Regions from separate parts of the Pseudomonas sp. NPDC077451 genome, predicted to be linked through region 1. Evidence: predicted binding sites of a transcription regulator. Region 1 holds the regulator's gene; each other region holds the start of a gene.
What was found. Region 1 encodes sigma-54, which starts transcription at its own class of promoters, with help from an activator protein. Its sites were predicted from a motif close to ANTGGCATNNANNTTGCTNT; they were not measured.
Positions count from the first base shown of each region.

Region 2: a site for sigma-54 is predicted at 2,290-2,309, ahead of ACIGHL_RS02775 (CmpA/NrtA family ABC transporter substrate-binding protein). Genes of this name have one in related genera too.
Region 3: a site for sigma-54 is predicted at 1,692-1,711, ahead of fliD (flagellar filament capping protein FliD). Genes of this name have one in related genera too.
Region 4: a site for sigma-54 is predicted at 2,254-2,273, ahead of flgA (flagellar basal body P-ring formation chaperone FlgA). Genes of this name have one in related genera too.

Region 1 is NZ_JBITVX010000005.1:93,350-97,759, reverse strand. Features, by position in the region: gene rapZ (RNase adapter RapZ) at 1-790, opposite strand, end outside; gene ptsN (PTS IIA-like nitrogen regulatory protein PtsN) at 1,120-1,584, opposite strand; gene hpf (ribosome hibernation-promoting factor, HPF/YfiA family) at 1,591-1,899, opposite strand; gene ACIGHL_RS10340 (RNA polymerase factor sigma-54) at 1,979-3,496, opposite strand; gene lptB (LPS export ABC transporter ATP-binding protein) at 3,642-4,367, opposite strand; gene lptA (lipopolysaccharide transport periplasmic protein LptA) at 4,367-4,410, opposite strand, start outside.
Region 2 is NZ_JBITVX010000001.1:585,219-589,628, forward strand. Features, by position in the region: gene ACIGHL_RS02770 (ABC transporter permease) at 1-725, opposite strand, end outside; gene ACIGHL_RS02775 (CmpA/NrtA family ABC transporter substrate-binding protein) at 778-2,151, opposite strand; gene ACIGHL_RS02780 (ANTAR domain-containing response regulator) at 2,734-3,312, opposite strand; gene ACIGHL_RS02785 (CmpA/NrtA family ABC transporter substrate-binding protein) at 3,327-4,410, opposite strand, start outside.
Region 3 is NZ_JBITVX010000004.1:172,023-176,432, reverse strand. Features, by position in the region: gene fliS (flagellar export chaperone FliS) at 1-364, opposite strand, end outside; gene fliD (flagellar filament capping protein FliD) at 361-1,668, opposite strand; gene ACIGHL_RS09150 (hypothetical protein) at 1,941-2,105, shown strand; gene flgN (flagellar protein FlgN) at 2,281-2,721, opposite strand; gene flgM (flagellar biosynthesis anti-sigma factor FlgM) at 2,718-2,993, opposite strand; gene ACIGHL_RS09135 (flagellar FliJ family protein) at 3,433-3,858, opposite strand; gene fliI (flagellar protein export ATPase FliI) at 3,855-4,410, opposite strand, start outside.
Region 4 is NZ_JBITVX010000001.1:497,802-502,211, reverse strand. Features, by position in the region: gene flgB (flagellar basal body rod protein FlgB) at 1-121, opposite strand, end outside; gene ACIGHL_RS02405 (CheR family methyltransferase) at 322-1,146, opposite strand; gene ACIGHL_RS02400 (chemotaxis protein CheV) at 1,184-2,116, opposite strand; gene flgA (flagellar basal body P-ring formation chaperone FlgA) at 2,283-3,035, shown strand; gene flgM (flagellar biosynthesis anti-sigma factor FlgM) at 3,140-3,469, shown strand; gene ACIGHL_RS02385 (flagella synthesis protein FlgN) at 3,514-3,984, shown strand; gene ACIGHL_RS02380 (flagellar brake protein) at 4,058-4,410, shown strand, end outside.

The sequences.
Region 1 (4,410 bases):
CGGCCAGATAGACCGAGCGGTGGTGCCCACCGGTGCAGCCAATGGCGACCGTGACATAGGCGCGGTTGCTGGCGGCGAAGCGGGGAAGCCACTTGCTCAAGTAGGCCAGGATGTCTTGGAACATTTCCTCGACGTCCGTTTGTGCAGCGAGATAATCGACAACAGGCTGATCCAGCCCCGAAAAATCGCGCAGATCGGCCTTCCAGTAAGGATTCGGCAGGCAACGCACATCGAATACCAGATCGGCGTCAACCGGCATGCCACGTTTAAAGCCAAAGGACTCGAAGAGAAAAGCCGTACCCGGCTCTGGCTTGTCCAGCAGGCGAAGCTTCAGCGTGTCTCGCAGCTGATAAAGATTCAGGTGCGTGGTGTCGATCTTCAGGTCGGCGTGATCGATGATAGGCGCCAGAAGCAGTTCTTCGTCACGGATGGCTTCGGCCAGGGAGCGGTTCTGGTTGGTCAGCGGATGCCGCCTACGGGTCTCCGAAAAGCGCTTAAGCAATGTCTCGTCGGCGGCATCGAGATACAGTACATCGCACTGGATATATCGGGCACGGACATCTTCGAGCAGCTCGGGAAAGCGTTTCAGTTGACTCGGCAGGTTGCGCGCATCGATAGATACCGCGACTTGTGGCTGCAGCAGCTCTGTGTGCAACAGTGCCCTTTCTGCCAGCTCTGGCAGAAGGCCGGCGGGAAGGTTGTCGATACAGTAGAAACCATTGTCTTCAAGGACATTTAGCGCAGTGCTCTTGCCCGATCCAGAGCGCCCACTGACGATGATCAACCGCATCGAACTGTTCCATTCAGCAAGGCTTGGCCTCGAAAACCTTTTTTCGCGTCGCGCCGGCAGGGTGTGTATTGGCAGATAAGGGGCACGTTTCTTTCCTCACTCAGCTTAGGGCGACAGAATATTGCTCTGTCCTAGCAGGCTGTTGGGAAACTACTCGAGTAGACATGTCTCGTTAAAACAGCCACGGCCTCGACCCCAGCCAGAACGCATCGATAGCCAATCAAGGTGCGTTTTTCCGTCTGTTAACCTCGGTCCAGCCTTAGGCTTTGTTCCAGGGAACCCGGTGGTTGGGATTGCCAGCCACCGCTTATGTTGTCCCGGACGGCCAACTAACGACCGTTCTGAATATCCATCACAGCCTGATACAGTTCCTGTCCCGACGTGGTCCCGCGCAGCCGTTCACGGACCTCTTCGCGATCCAGCATGCTGGCAATCTGGCGAAGCAGCTCCAGATGTTCATCGGTGGCTGCTTCTGGCACCAGCAATACGAACAATAGATCGACGGGAGCGCCGTCGATTGCATCGAAATCTACTGGTGTATCGAGTCTCAGCACTGCACTGAGCGGCGATGTGCAGCCGGGCATACGGCAGTGCGGGATAGCAATGCCATTGCCGAAGCCGGTTGAGCCAAGCTTCTCGCGGGCGATGAAGCTTTCAAAGATCGCTTGGCTATCAAGATCTGGCAGATCCCCACCAAGCACCTTGGCGATCTGCTCCAGTACGCGCTTCTTGCTGCCGCCCGGTACGCCCACTAGGGCGCGGCCGGGGGTTAGGATATTTTCGATTCGGATCATGATGGGTTAGCGAGCCAGGGCGCCCTGATGGTGGTCGAGCTGTTTTTCTTTGTGCTTGATGAGCTGCCGATCGAGCTTGTCCGCAAGCAGATCGATCGCGGCGTACATGTCGCTGTGCTCGGCGTTAGCGACAACTTCGCGGCCAGCTACATGTAAGGTCGCTTCGGCCTTCTGCCTCAGCTTCTCGACTTGAAGAACGACTTGAATGGCAATGATGCGATCGAAATGCCGTTCTAACCGCTCGAATTTCTCTTCGACGTAGTCACGCAGGGGTTCTGTGATTTCCAGGTGAAGGCCAGTGATGTTGACTTGCATACTGCATCTCCTTTTTGCCACATGCGGATTGGTGGGCAGCAAGCCCGCCATTCGGAAGAACTCGACCAGTGCTCTGGTGTTACATCAGCCGCTTGCGCTCGCTGGATGGCGCGATACCGAGTGATTCGCGGTACTTTGCGACGGTGCGGCGTGCGACCTGAATCCCCTGTTCCTCCAGTAGACCAGCGATCTTGCTGTCGCTCAATGGCTTTTTCTGGTTTTCCGCGGCCACCAGTTTCTTGATGATTGCGCGGATGGCAGTGGACGAGCACTCGCCGCCTTCGGCAGTGCTCACATGGCTCGAAAAGAAATATTTGAGTTCATAGATGCCCCGGGGCGTGTGCATGAACTTTTGCGTCGTGACCCGCGAAATGGTCGACTCATGCATACCCACCGCTTCGGCGATGTCGTACAGCACTAGCGGCTTCATGGCCTCGTCGCCGTGCTCGAAAAAGCCCCGCTGATGCTCGACGATCTGGGTGGCCACCTTCATCAGCGTTTCGTTGCGGCTGAGCAGGCTTTTGATGAACCAGCGTGCTTCTTGCAGCTGGTTTCGCATGAAGGTGTTATCCGCGCTTGAATCGGCCCGTTTGACGAACCCGGCGTATTGCGCGTTTACCCTCAGGCGAGGCATTGCCTCCTGATTCAGTTCCACCAACCAGCGGCCATTGTGCTTGCGCACGATAACGTCAGGCACCACATATTCGGGCTCACCCGCTTCGATCTGAGAGCCGGGGCGTGGATTGAGCGTTTGAATCAAGTCGATGATCTGGCGCAGTTCGTCTTCTTTGAGCTTCATCCTGCGCATCAGCAAGCTGTAATCGCGCCCGCCAAGAATATCCAGGTGGTCACTCACCAGCCGGATGGCCTCACTCAGCCACTCGGTGCGTTCGGGCAGTTGACGAAGCTGCAGCAGCAGGCATTCACGCAGGTCACGCGCTCCGATGCCTGCGGGCTCGAACTGCTGAATTCGGCGCAGCACCACCTCGATCTCGTCGAGTTCGATTTCAAGCTCGGGGTCAAACGACTCGAGTACTTCTTCAAGCGTTTCGTCGAGATAACCCTGTGGATTGATACAATCGATCAGGGTGGCCGCGATGAGACGGTCGGTATCGCTCATCGGTGCGAGGTTGAGTTGCCAGAGCAGATGGCTTTGCAGGCTTTCGCCGCTAGAGGTCCGGCTGGTGAAATCCCACTCATCGTCATCGCTGCTCGGCAAGCTGCTGGCGCTGGTCTGATAGATGTCTTCCCAAGCGGTGTCTACCGGCAGCTCATTTGGGATGCGGTCGCCCCAGTCGCCTTCTTCGAGGTTCTCCACCGTGTTGATGGGCTCCTCGTAATTGTTGTCCGGCTCGCTTTGCACGGTTGAGTCAGTCGAAGGGCTTTCGCTTTTCTTTTCGACAGACTCGGCCATCGGATCGGAGTTGTCGAAATCATCCCCGTCTTCTTCGCGCTCGAGCATGGGATTGGAATCCAGCGCTTCCTGAATCTCTTGTTGGAGATCAAGCGTGGATAGCTGGAGCAATCGTATGGCTTGTTGCAGCTGCGGTGTCATCGTCAGCTGCTGGCCCATCTTCAGGACTAGCGATGGTTTCATGGCAGAGGACTTCGAACCTTTTTTGCCGGCGCAACCGCGCCTGTTCCGATTTCGCTGGCGCCGCGCGCCCGTGTAAGCAAATTATATGCCTGCCATTGAAGCCTTTGCCTAGCCCTGTAGGTTCGTCCGGGCAGAAAAAACGACTTCAAAGTCGGAATTCGTGTCCCAGATAGACTTCCTTGACCAGCTGGTTGGCCAAGATGGTCTCTGCGTCGCCTTCGGCGATCAATTGACCGTCGTTGACGATGTAGGCGGTTTCGCAGATATCCAGCGTTTCGCGGACGTTGTGATCGGTGATCAGGACGCCGATGCCCTTGGCCTTCAGGTGATGAATGATCTGCTTGATGTCGCCGACCGAGATGGGGTCGACGCCTGCGAAGGGTTCGTCAAGAAGAATGAACTTGGGTGCCGTGGCCAGGGCGCGGGCTATCTCGACGCGGCGTCGTTCGCCACCGGACAGGCTCATGCCGAGGCTGTCACGGATGTGGTGAATGTGAAACTCCTGCAGCAGGCCTTCGAGGGCTTGTTGCCGACCGCTGCGATCAAGGTCCTTGCGCGTTTCAAGGATCGCCATAATGTTGTCGGCTACCGACAGCTTGCGAAAGATCGAGGCTTCCTGCGGCAGATAGCCAATACCGGCTCGGGCTCGGCCGTGCATGGGCAGGTGCGTCACGTCCTGGTCATCGATCAGGACCCGGCCCTGATCCGCTTTTACCAAACCGACGATCATGTAGAAGCAGGTGGTCTTGCCGGCACCATTTGGGCCCAGCAGGCCCACGATCTGGCCGCTTTCGATGGAGAGACTGACATCACGCACGACCTGACGACTCTTATAGCTCTTAGCTAAATGCTGGGCCTTGAGAATTGCCATTACTCGGTCTGCTCCGTTGCCGGCTGATCTTTATTACGCGGCT
Region 2 (4,410 bases), on a different contig from region 1:
AGGACGATGCGACGCACGTGACTAAGTGGTGACAGACGCAGCACACGGCTGACGTTCTGCAGATCCTTATCGAGGTTGGCGACGCCCACCGTGGTGTTGATCACCGTGGGCCACAGGCAGCACAGCGCGACGGTGATGGCCGAGGTGACGAAGGACTTCGCCATCAGCGGGTCGTCACTGACATAGACGGCGCTGACCACCATGGTCACCAGAGGCAGCCAGGCCAGCGGCGACACCGGTTTGAAGATCTGGATCAGCGGGTTCATCGCGCTGTACACCGTCTTGCTCAGCCCGCAGACAATGCCCAGCGGCACGGCGATCAGCGAGGCGATCGCGAAGCCGGTCATCACCGTGTAGAGGCTGGTGAAGATCTGCTCGAAGAAAGTCGGCTTGCCGGTGTAAGGGCGAATCTTCACCTCGGCGTCCGGGTTCTTCGCCAGTTTCGCGGCGTTGCGTTCCTCTTGGCGCAGGTAGAACGCGTCGGCTTTCTCCCGCGATTGAAGATGCGCATCGACCAGCCCGTTGAACTGCTCGGCTACTTGGCTGGGCCCTGGAAACTGGCCGAGGCTAGTCTGGATATTCGATGCCACCAGCTGCCAGAACAGCAGGAAAGCCAGAATGCCCACCAGCGGCATGATTACCTGCGGCAGCCAGCGCTTGAGCCGGGCCTGGCGGCCGGCCTCGAGCGTTTGCTTGATGTTTTTTGCGACGGCTGGATTGCTCATCGACGTGTCCTCTCCGGGTATCGGGAGCCGCAACGGCTCCCTGGTGGCGGGATCAGAGGGTGGTATCGCCTTTCAGGCCGATCGCGAACTGTTCGAGATAGGCGTTGGGCGTGTGTCCGTCGTAGGTGATGCCATCAATGGTGTCGGCCAGCGGCTCGCGGACGCCATCTTCATCGGCTGCGGGAAAGTCGTCCGCAGTGAGCAGGCCGTCTTCGATCAGCGCGGCGGCGGCTTCGCGGTAGATGTCGGGGCGATAAACCTGCTTGGCGGTCTCCAGGTACCAGCTGTCCGGCTTGGCTTCGGCGATCTGGCCCCAGCGGCGCATCTGCGTCAGGTACCAGATGGCGTCGGAGTAGTAGGGGTAGGTGGCGTGATAGCGGAAGAAGACGTTGAAGTCCGGTACCTCGCGCTTGTCGCCCTTCTCGAACTCGAAGGTGCCGGTCATGGAATTGGCGATGACCTTGGCATCGGCACCCACATATTCGGGGCGTGAGAGGATCTCCACCGCTTCCTGGCGGTTGGCGTTGTTGTTTTCATCAAGCCACTTGCCGGCGCGGATCAGCGCCTTGACCAGCCGTTTGTGAGTTTCCGGGTTGGCTTCGGCCCAGGCCTTGGAGACGCCGAAGACCTTCTCCGACATGTTCTTGCGGATCGCGTAGTCGGCCACTACCGGCACGCCGATACCCTTGAACACCGCCTGCTGGTTCCACGGCTCGCCAACGCTGTAGCCATGGATGGTGCCGGCTTCCATGGTCGATGGCATCTGTGGCGGCGGAGTGACCGAGAGCAATGCCTGGGCATCGATCTGGCCGCTGATGTCGCCCTTGTTCGGTGCGTAGTAGCCGGGATGAATGCCGCCAGCGGCGAGCCAGTAGCGCAGCTCGTAGTTGTGCGTGGAGACCGGGAAGACCATGCCCAGGTTGAACGACTTGCCACTGGCGTTGAGCTGCTCGATCACCGGCTTCAACGCGTCGGCCTTGATTGGGTGCTGCGGTTTGCCATCGACCATGGGCACGTTGGGTTTCATCTGCTCCCAGACGGCGTTAGACATCGTGATGGCATTGCCATTGAGGTCCATGGTGAAGGCCGTAATGATGTCGGCCTTGGTGCCAAAGCCGATGGTGGCGCCGATCGGCTGGCCGGAGAGCATGTGCGCGCCGTCCAGCTCGCCATCGATCACGCGGTCCAGCAGCACCTTCCAGTTGGCTTGAGCTTCGAGCGTGACATAGAGGCCTTCATCTTCGAAAAAGCCCTTTTCGTAGGCGATGGCCAGGGGCGCCATGTCAGTGAGCTTGATGAAGCCAAGCTTCAGCTCTTCTTTCTCCGGTTCGGCAGCCCAGGCGGTCATCGGTACCAATTGCAGCAGGGCAGAGCATCCGAGGCTGGCAACCAGCGTTTTCAGCAACGTACGGCGAGTCTTGTGCATGATTCTTCCCTCAATCGCGAAACGAAAAAAAGGCGTAACGGACGCACCCTCTGCATGAGCAGAGCGAGCACCGTTGACGCCTTTGTCAATTCGTCCCGATCACCGCCGTTGGCGACCCGAAGACGTGGTACTGGAGGGATTGCAAGGGGCTTGCCAATTCGCGCAATGCCGGGATTTGCAGCGACTAAAAATAAAAAAGCTAAATCAATACAATGGCTTGCGGATCGAGCCGGTCATGGGTGGGTTGCCGCCGTCTCGGCACGCTGCAACTCGGTTCGGCGCGATAGACGTGCAGCCAGCGCACCCCTTGGCTCCGTTTTGGTTCGTTTGAACGGAGCGCAGGCGTGCTGCTCATGAGGCGGAAAGTGGGCTTGGCTGTCTAGGCGTTGTTGCGGGGGCGAGGGCAGTACGGTTCGGCCCAGAACCGCGTGGTTTGAGAAGCGAACAGATCCGCTACGAGGGACGCCATCGTGCAGGTTTCAGCACTGGACCCTTACCTGACACCCGGCATGGTCTTGCACGGCCGAATGCATTCGGCCATTTGGCTAGGCTAACGCTAGAGGGCCGAAACGCCGCTGCAGGTTACTGCCCCAGCAGGTCGTTCATCGCAATGATCTGTTCAGCCACCTGAATCAGCTTTTGCTGGCGGCTCATGGCCTGGCGGCGCATCAGGGTGTAGGCCTCTTCCTCGTTGCAGCTGCGCATCTTCATCAGCATGCCCTTGGCGAGTTCGATGCGCTTGCGTTCAACCAGTTGCTGGTCGCGCGCGTGCAGTTGCGCACGGATCGCCTGGTCACTTTCGAAGCGGGCCATGGCCACGTCGAGGATCGGTTTCAGCCGCTGGGCCTGGATGCCTTCAACGATATAGGCGCTGACGCCGGCGCGAATGGCTTGGCGCATGGCGTTGGGGTTGTTGTCGTCGGTGAACATGACGATGGGGCGCGGCTGGTCACGGCTGACCATCACCACTTGTTCCATTACGTCGCGGCCGGGGGAGTCGGTGTCAATCAGCACCACATCCGGGCGAATCGCCTCGACCCGTTCGGGCAGGTCGATGGTCAGACCGGATTCCTCTACCACCTCGAAACCGGCTTCGATCAGAGCGCTGCGCAAGCGTCCGACCTTGCGTGGGGTATCGTCGATCAGGAGAACGCGAAGCATGACAGTCTCCCTTTTCAAGGCTTGGGGTGCGGTGCGGTGTCGGCCAGTGCATGCAACGCAAAGCTGCGTGCGTAACCCGCCGGATCGCTGCCATCCCAGCGACTGCCGTCCATGAGAATGGCGTTGCGCATGGGTGAGTCGGGCACAGGGATGTTCAAGGCAGTCGCCGCGTCACGGTAGAGGCTGGTCTGCTGCACGCTTTGCGCCACGGCGAGGTAATCCGGATCTTCGCGCAGCAGGCCCCAACGGCGTAGCTGAGTCATGAACCAGAGGCCGTCGGAGTGGTAGGGCATGTTCACTTCGCCGTTGCCAAAGAAGCGCAGCGGGTGCTTGTCCAGCCAGGCATGGCCGAGGCCGTCTTCATATTGACCGAGAAAGCGCGGCTCGATGGCCGCAACGGGCGCATCGACATAGTCGCTACCAGCGATCAGTTGTGCGGTGCTGCGGCGGTTTTCCTGGCTCTCGTCTATGAAACGGCTGGCCTCGAGGATGGCCATGACCAGCGCACGGGCGGTATTGGGGTACTGATCGACGAATTCGCGCGTGCAGCCGAGCACTTTTTCCGGATGGTCCGGCCAGATCGATTGGCTGGTCGCGATGGTGAAGCCCATGTCTTCTTCAATGGCCTGCGCGCCCCAGGGCTCGCCGGCGCAGAAGCCATCGATGCGACGCGCCCGTAAATGGGCCACCATCAAGGACGGCGGCACCACCAGCGTGCGCACGTCGGCCAACGGGTGAATGCCGTAGGCGGCCAGCCAGTAGTAGAGCCAGAGTGCATGAGTACCGGTTGGAAATGTCTGCGCGAGGGTTAGTTTTGCACCACTCTGGCGCACGCATTTGCCGAGCGCATCGGGATCGGTCACGCCGGCGGCCTTCAGCTCGCGGGAGAGGCTGATGCTCTGACCGTTTTGCGCCAGCCCCATCAGCACGGCCATGTCCTTCGGTGCACCGCCTCCGATGCCCAAATGCACGGCGTAGATCAGCCCGTAAAGCCCATGAGCGGCATCCAGTTCGCCTTCAACGAGTTTGTCTCGCACGCTGGACCAGGAACTCTGCCGTTGCAGGTTGAGCGTGAGGCCGTAGGGCTGGGCAAAGCCC
Region 3 (4,410 bases), on a different contig from region 1:
CGCGGAGAATGCTGAGCAGGTTGATCACTTCGTCCAGCCCTTCCAGCGACAGCGACACGCTGACGTCCGAAAGCCGGTAGATGCAGTACTCATACAGACGCGCCAGCCCCTGAACCACCTCGCCACCGCCCTCTTCGTCGAGTGCACCGTTAAGGCCGTTGAGGATGTTCATGCACTTTTCCAGCGACACGCCCTTCTGCTGGTAACGCTTGTGTTCGATGTGGCCGCGGGCACGGGCCAGCTCATCCAGCAGGCCGTCCATCAGCACCAGCACCAGTTCGTAAGGCGAAGCCGAGGCTGCACGCGCCTCGAGGTCTACCGAGCGGTAGCTGTCATAACTGTCGTTAGGGTGATAGCTGTTCATGAGAACAATCCGTTAGCTTGCGGTGTGGTTGGCATCGAGAACATTCCGCTGGTCTGCTCCATGCTCTGCATGGTCTGCATCATCGTGGTGAACTGCCGCAGGTAGCGGCTGTAATGGGTGTCGTACTGCTGCTGGAGGTTGTCGAACTGCTCGTCGATACGGCGCAGGTTCATGTCCAGCGTGTCCATGCGGTTCTTCAGCAGCCCGTTGGTGCTGCTGGTGTACGCGGCGACGGTCTTGTCCATGCTGTCGAGCAGCTTGTCAGTGCCAGTGAACAGCTCCTCGAAGCCCGCGGGATCATTAGCGACCGCAGCTTCGAAGCGCTTGGCGTCAATGGTCAGCTTGCCGTTACGGTCGGCACTGATGCCGAACTCGATCAGGCTCTTGCCACCGAAATCGGCACGCAGCAGGCCATTCAGGCGGCTCTCGATGGAGCGCACGCTGGAATCGCCGGCCAGAGCGCCGCGTTTGGCACTGTCGCTGCCGCTGGCGGTGAGCGAGTCGAAACTCGTCATCAGCGCGTTAAAGGCATCGATGAAGGTCTGCGCCTTGGCCTGGGTGCCGGCCTTGTCCTGACCCACCGTGACAGTCAACGCGGTGTCAGTCGCCGTATGGGTCTTGCTCACGGTCAGGCTGACGCCATCGATGACGTCGGTGAAGGTGTTGCTGGCGCTGGTCAGCTCAATGCCGCCGGTGCCATAACTACCACCCAGACGCACCATGGCGTCTTGAGCAGTGGATAGCTGGGTCGTGGTTGCGGCAGCGTTGCCCGTCATGCTGAGACTGAACGCATTGGCGGCGCCGGTTTGCTCGCTGCTGACCACCAGGCTGACCGCGCCATCGCTGCGTACCAGCGTTGCTTGTACACCGAGCCCAGCATCGTTTATAGCCGTGGCAGCATCGCTCAGCGTGGCGTATTGGCTCAGGTCGAAGGCCTGGGCATTCAGCGTCAGGGTGCCGCTCAGGCTGCCATCGACCAGGCCCTGTACAGCGACCTGCTGCTTGGCGGCCAGGCGCTCGACGAAGAAGTCGTAGGTGCCGGCTTTTGCCGTGGTGCCCACGGTAGCGGTGGCGTACCCCTCCTGACTGAAGGTCGCACTGTTGGTCAGCATGCTCGACGTGCTGCTGTTGAGCTTGGTGATGGCGGACTTGAAAGTCGTCATCGACGTGCGCAGCGAGTTCAACGCGTCGCGCTGAGCTTTGTAGCGCGATTCGTTGCGGTTAAGCCGATCCAACGAACCCTGAACTTCGTAGGTGGCCAACTGCGTCGACATCTGTTGTACGTAATCGGAATTTATAGCCATCACCATCCCCTCTTGAAACAGGTAGAGCAAGTTGGATGCCAGTTCTCGAATACCCGTATTACGGGCGTTTCAGAGCCGGCCATGCAGAAAAAAGGCTTCCGCAACGCGACAAGACAAGGAAACGGGGAAGCACCGTTTCCGCCTCGGCCGATGGCGGAACATCTGTCTATAAAGGCGACGTGAAAGGCGAGGGAGTTAAAGCGGCAACCGAAAAGGATTAATCCTTATCAGCGCGAGCGACTCGACAAGCGTGGGTCGCTCCCAAAAGCGCCATGAAGTGGATTGAGCTGTGGAAGGCTTTGGCTCGAGACGAGCCTTTTGACCTGATGGCGCTCGCAGGCTTCGATCGCCAGCAAGCTGGCTCCTACCAAAAGCGTTGCGTGCAAATTGAGCGCATCACGACAGGCAGCCGCCGCCGCGATAGCGCGCTCCTGTAGGAGCCAGCTTGCTGGCGATCTGCAAGGCTAGAAGCGACTTCGAGCGCCACTGGATGCAGGACGGATGTTGTTTTCCCATCCAACATTCGCGGTGGATATGCGGGTGGGTTACCCCAACATGAGGCCAGCGCGGCGCGCTTGCTAACGGAAGGCGCAGGAAGCCGAACGTTGCGCCTCAGTAAGCCTGAGGCGAGTAGAGCCGAGCGTCCTGCCCACCGGCGAGCAGTTGCTGAAGGATGTCGTGGTGCATGGCGAGCAGCTTGCCGTTGTGCTCGTTGAACTGCTGGCACTGCACGGCGAGGTCACCGACCTGCCGCCAGTGCTGCTGAAGGGATTCGCCGCGCTCGCCGGTGCAGCTGGACAACAGCCGGCGCATGCCCACGCCGGAGGTTTCCAGCCGGAAAGCCGCCAGCACCTTGCTGCGACGCTGGGCACGCGCGGCAATGGCTTCGACGCGGACTGTGATTTGCATATTAATGCGGTCGATTTCCGGCACATCGCGTTCGAGCAGACGGCCGTAGAGTTCCTGCATCAGCTCGCGCAAGGCGAGGTAATCGCCGCAGTCCTGCTGGAGATCGTCATCGACGACTGCCAGCAGCTTTTCGCGCTGGCTCACGCATCGTTTCCGCGGTGATAGCTGAGCATGCTGCTGGCCAGTTCGCCCACATCGGTAGAGATCTCGCCGCGCTGCAGGGCTTGCTTGATGGCCGCTACGCGATCCAGATCGACCTCGGGCATGGCGCGCAGGGCATCCTGCATTTGCTCCAGCGGCAGGCTTGCAGCTGGACGTGCGGCCGCCTGGGCTGCAGGACGGGCGCTGGCCGGACGCGCCGCGGCGGTCTCGGTGGGCATTGCAATGGCGGGCTTGAACTGCCGGCTGATTTCCATGATTTCGTTCCAACTCGGTGGTTACTGCCTAACAAGCGACCGCTCGGGCGGAAACCTTAAATATTTTTTTGCTGGGGCTGACAGGCGGACCGTTTTCAGCCGGTCCTCCGGTGCGGTGTTCAAGCACACCCCCTCACCCCAGCCCTCTCCCCGCAAGCGGGGCGAGGGAGTCGGCCGTGCAAGTCATTGCCGGCATGCCCAGGGTGGCCTTTTCGTCGCCAGGCCATCCTTGAATCTTTTGGTTCTGCGCCATCAGGGAGAGGGATTTGGCCCTACGGGCCGTTGCCGACGTGCCCGGGTTGCCTTTGCGTAACCTTCGCCGGGGCCCTGCATCCAGCCCCCACCCGTCCACCGCGCCGTACACGCCCCCTCGCCCCTTTGGGGAGAGGGCTGGGGTGAGGGGCCGGGGCCAAGCAAACTTGTAGCCCAACCCCACCACCTAGGCAATCTGGTTACGCCACCAAGTCTGCGCGGCTAGGCCATCCTGAATCTTCTGTTCCTGCGCCATCAACAGTTGCTGCCACTGCTGCATCTTGGCCTCGATCACATGCTCGACCACCTTCTCGCTGCGCATGGCCTGCAGCAGCTCCTGCTGAATGCGCGTCAGCGCCTGCTCGGCCACCGCCAGTTCACGGCGCTGCAACTCGACCATCTTGTACAGCGTGGCCTTGTAGCGCTGCTGGTTGTCGCGCTGCAAGGGTGTGCTCATCGGCACGCTGAAGCCGCACAGACGGCTGAGGCCAGTGATGTTGTTGCGATAGCGCTGGCAGAGATTCTGCTGATACTGAACCTGCCCGAGCATCTGCTTGACCCGGTTGCCACGCAGGCTGGCCAGGCGCGTGAGCGTTTCGATCTGCTGCTTCATGGTTGTTTGATGATGCTCTGCAGGATGGTGAGACTGGTTTCCAGCTCCGCGGCTTCGCCCACTTCCTGGCGCAGGAAGCGCTCGATGGTGGGTGCCAGCTTCACGGCGCGGTCGGTTTTCAGGTCTGCGCCCGGGCTGTAACCGCCCAGCGGGATCAGTTCCTTGATCTTCTCGTAGGTGCTGTAGAACTCCTTGAGCTGGCGCGCCGCGCCGAGATGCGGCGGCTGACCGACCTGGCTCATGCAGCGGCTGACCGAGGCGCAGATGTCGATGGCCGGGTAATGGCCGGCGTCGGCCAACCGACGCGACAGAACGATGTGGCCGTCGAGAATCGCCCGCGCGCAATCGACGATCGGGTCCTGCTGGTCGTCGCCTTCGGCCAACACGGTGTACAGCGCACTGAGGCTGCCATTGTCGTTGGCACCATTGCCGGCGCTCTCCACCAGTTCCGGCAGCATGCCGAATACCGAAGGCGGATAGCCCTTGGTGGCCGGCGGTTCGCCCAGGGCCAGGGCGATTTCGCGCTGGGCCATCGCATAGCGGGTCAAGGAA
Region 4 (4,410 bases), on a different contig from region 1:
GCGCCTTGTAGTTGGGGGTGTCAGCGTTGGCGATGTTGTTGGCAAGCACCTCGGCACGCTGAGCGCGAAAACCGAGCGCCTTCTCATGGATACCGAGTGCCTTGTCGAAACTGATGCTCATGATCTAGCCCTTTGCCGGGTACAAGTCTGCTTAGCAAACACACAGCAAAGCCCATGCCATTTCGGCAACTGACTGATTTATAAGCTTTTTTGAAGAGTGGATTGGACTAGGCGTCAAAAGCGGCAAAGCGTGACCTATGTTTTTGCCGCTCATCCAGCCGATAGCGACAGATTCCTGCCGCCTTTGCTAAGAACCAACCATTACTTTGCTTTGTAGATGATGCCCGGGCTGCATTGCACCATCTGATACAGCTCAGGAAGACCGTTCAGCGCTTCGGATGCTCCCAGAAAGAGGTATCCGCCTGGCTTCAACGTCGCGTGGATTCGTTTGAGGATGTCTTTCTTTACATCAGCGGAAAAATAAATGAGCACGTTGCGGCAGAACACCACATCGAACTTGCCGAGCACGGCATAGCTGTCGAGCAGGTTCTGCACCCGAAACTCAACACGACTACGAATTGCCGGCTTAACCACCCAACGACCCGGGCTTTTCACCTCGAAATGACGCTGCAGCCGCTCACTGGATAAACCTCGAGCGATAGCGAGACTGTCATATTCGGCTGCCTTCGATGCAGCAAGCATGGCGCCTGACAATTCAGTAGCCACGATCTGAACTGCCGTTTTCGGGTGGCTAGGACTACTGCGCTCGTACTCGTCGATGGTCATCGACAGCGAGTAAGGCTCTTGCCCTGATGAACAAGCGGCCGACCAGATACGCAAACGCTGTCCCGGCGCGTTTTTCAGCAGCTCAGGCAGAACGCGGTTTTTCATCACCTCAAAAGGATAGGTGTCACGAAACCAGAGCGTCTCGTTGGTTGTCATGGCGTCCACGACCTGCTCGCGCAGGCCGCTACGCGGCTGGGCCTGAATCTTCCTGACCAAATCGCCAAGCGTTTTGAGCCCTTGCTGCTCCATAAGCTTGTTCAACCTGCTGGACACCAGGTACTGCTTGTTGCTGCCCAGCAGAATGCCGCACGTCTTCTCGAGGAATATTCGGAACTGATCGAAATCCGGATCACCTGACACTAATAATGCCCACCAGTCATATTAAGAGGACGACGCCTCAATTCTTATCCGTAGTCCGGATCCGCTCTATCACTCGATTGGCCAGATCATCTGCCTGAAACTTGGCGAGAAAATCGTCCGCTCCGACCCGCTTGACCATGCTCTGGTTGAACACACCGGAAAGCGAAGTATGCAGCAGAATATGCATATCACGCATAGCCGGATCCTGACGAACCTCCGTCGTCAGGGTGTAACCATCCATTTCTGGCATTTCGATATCGGAAATCATCATTATGAATTCGTCAGACGGCTTCTTGCCCTCAGCTACAAGCTTTCGCAGATAGGTGAGCGCCTGCCGCCCATCATTGTGCGCAACGACCTCGATTCCCAGATTCTGCAGACAACGCATGATCTGCTTACGCGCCACAGACGAGTCATCGACAATCAGTACCCGACTGGTTGACGCCTTGTTACTGGTTGCCTCGTCCGCAATGCTGACCGAGAGCACTTCGGACACCGGCGCCACTTCGGCGAGTATCTTTTCAACGTCGATGATTTCCACCATCTGTTGATCTACATGAGTCACGGCCGTCAAATAATGGTCGTGCCCAACACCCTTAGGGGGCGGAAGAATATCTTCCCAGTTCATGTTGACTATCCGCTCCACCGAGCGGACCAAGAAACCAAGCACCTTGGTGTTGTATTCGACAATGATGGCAAAACTATTCGGCAAATCCTGTAGCACTGGCTTTCCGGTAGCAGCGGACAAATCGAGGATAGAAAGCGTGCTTCCCCGAATGTTCGCCACCCCTCTCACCACCGGGCTCGACCGAGGCATGACCGTGAGCCGAGGGCACTGCAGCACCTCTTTGACCTTGAACACGTTGATGCCATAAAGCTGCTTGCCGTCCAGTCTGAACAACAGCAGCTCCAAACGGTTCTGTCCCACCAGCTGCGTACGCTGGTTAACCGAATCCAATACACCGGCCATGCCAGTTCCTCTTGCGTGTGAGATGGGCGGGCAGACATCTGTAGCTCAGACTATCTGGCGCTGAAGTGGCATGCATGCCAACACCGATTTGCAAAATACCTGTCTCGCCTGCCCAGTCAGTTTCTGAACGGTCAACAAACGGCACGTCCCTTGCTTCAACCAACACATGAGCAAACAGACGACTTTTTTCCGGCATCCGTGCAAGACGCTTTTCCAAACGTTTCTGTTGGCGACTCTGTGCGCGCTGAGCCAGCTGGCTGACTCAGCAAGCTTTACGCGACCTGAACAGCTTATCGACGCGACCCGCGCTTTTCTTGAGCGGGAAGTAACTGACTATTTACAGCGTAGTCAAATCCAGGCGCGCTACGAGATCGAGCTGAACAGGCTGGACCCGCGCCTACGGCTAGCGGCCTGCGATCAAGGATTGACGACCAGACTCGAAAGCCCGGCACAACCCGTTGGTCGCATTACCGTGCGAGTTAGCTGTGAAGCTACTTCGCCCTGGTCCGTTTTCGTCCCTGCACAGGTCCATTTGTTCCGGGAAGTAATCGTAGCCAGACGGCCCCTGGCCCGAGAGAGTGTCGTAGAGCTAGCCGATGTTACCCTTGCCGAGCGCGACGTCAGCCTGCTCAATCAAGGCTATCTGACCTCGTTCGACCAAGTGCTGGGCAATAAGATTACCCGTAGCGCCCTCCCCGACCAGGTGCTACCTCCAACCTACTTATCACCAGCTGAAATAGTCCGAAAAGGCGACCAGGTGGTAATCAGCGCGAAAAACTCTACGATAAATGTAAGAATGCCTGGCGAGGCGCTGTCCGACGGCGCGCTTGGCTCTCAGATCAGAGTCAAAAACCAGCGCTCCGGACGGACCATCAAAGCCCGCGTCGTTGGTCCCGGGCAAGTAGAAGTCGCAATGTGAAGGCGGGCGCCGCTACGCCAGCCGCCCGTATGAAAAAAGACTAAAGTTTTATTTGGATTTGCCGAAAAGCAGGCAAGCGTCCTGACTTATTCGAGGTTTCGATCATGGTTATCGATTTCAATCGGCCTAACAGTGCCGTCAATTCAACCAGCAATGGGCGTAGCAGCAACGTCCAGAACACTGAGCGACCAACGGCTCAGCAGCCCTCTACTGACGAAGCAAAGACCACCGGCAACAGCCCGGTATCGGGGGAGAGCGTTCAGCTGAGCCCCGAAGCCCAGCGCCTTCAGCAGACCACCGAGAAGTTGAACCAGCAGCCCGCCGTTGATCAAGAGCGTGTTGCTCAGATCAAGCAGGCAATCGCCGATGGTAGCTATCAGGTGGACAGCCAGCGAGTGGCATCGAAGCTACTGTCGTTCGAAAGCCAGCGCTGAGCCTGACACCAATGCGAGCGGGCGTGAGTGCAACAGAGGCCACTATGCTAGATTCCGAATTGCTCCAGCAGCTGACCAACGATATCGACACCGCCAGAACGCTACGCGAGCTCACCGACGCGGAATATCTGGCCCTCTCTGAGCGTAATCTCGGTGGGCTGGAGCAGCTGCTCACGCAAAAACAGGCACTGCTGGCACTTTTGGGCCAACACGGCACGCTACGCAGCCAGGCATTAGCTAGGGCACAGCTGAGCGCCGACCGCAACGGCTTGGCACAGTTTGCCGCAGCTTCGGAGATAGGCGGCGAGATCCTTGCCCAGGCAGAACAGCTGGAGATCATCCTTGAGGACTGCCGCAAAGCCAATGAACGCAATGGCAAGCTTATCCGGGCCAACCAGAGCGCCGTAGGGACCATGCTGCAAATACTGCAAGGCACGTCCCAGACCCCGGACGTTTATGATCGCCGGGGAGCTGCCGCCAAAAGCACTCATCATCGCCCGCTCAGCCAGGCCTGAACCATCCGCAGCCGTATAGCATCAAAGTGCTATCATTGGTCTGTCGTCGTTACATGCCGGAGAGCAACGCCAAGTGTCTAGTCCTTTCGCTGAGGGAGAAGGCCCTCAGCCCCCTCAGATACTCAAGACTCCAGTCGAAATTCAGGCAAATTTACGCCCCCTGCTGGATAACCATATCCCACTGCAGGTCCGTTTTGCCGAGCGCGCTCAGCGGTACCAGACTTACCTGGTAGAGATAAACCGCGAAAAGGGCTGGCTTGCGTTAGACGAGCTGATACCTAGCGATGGTGAGCGACTAATGGCGTCAGGAGAAGCTTTCCAAATAGAAGGCTTTTACGAGGGCGTGCGAATCGCTTGGAATAATCCACATCCAGTGCATCTTGGCGAACTGGACGATGCGCGCTGCTATTGGGCTCACCTGCCAGA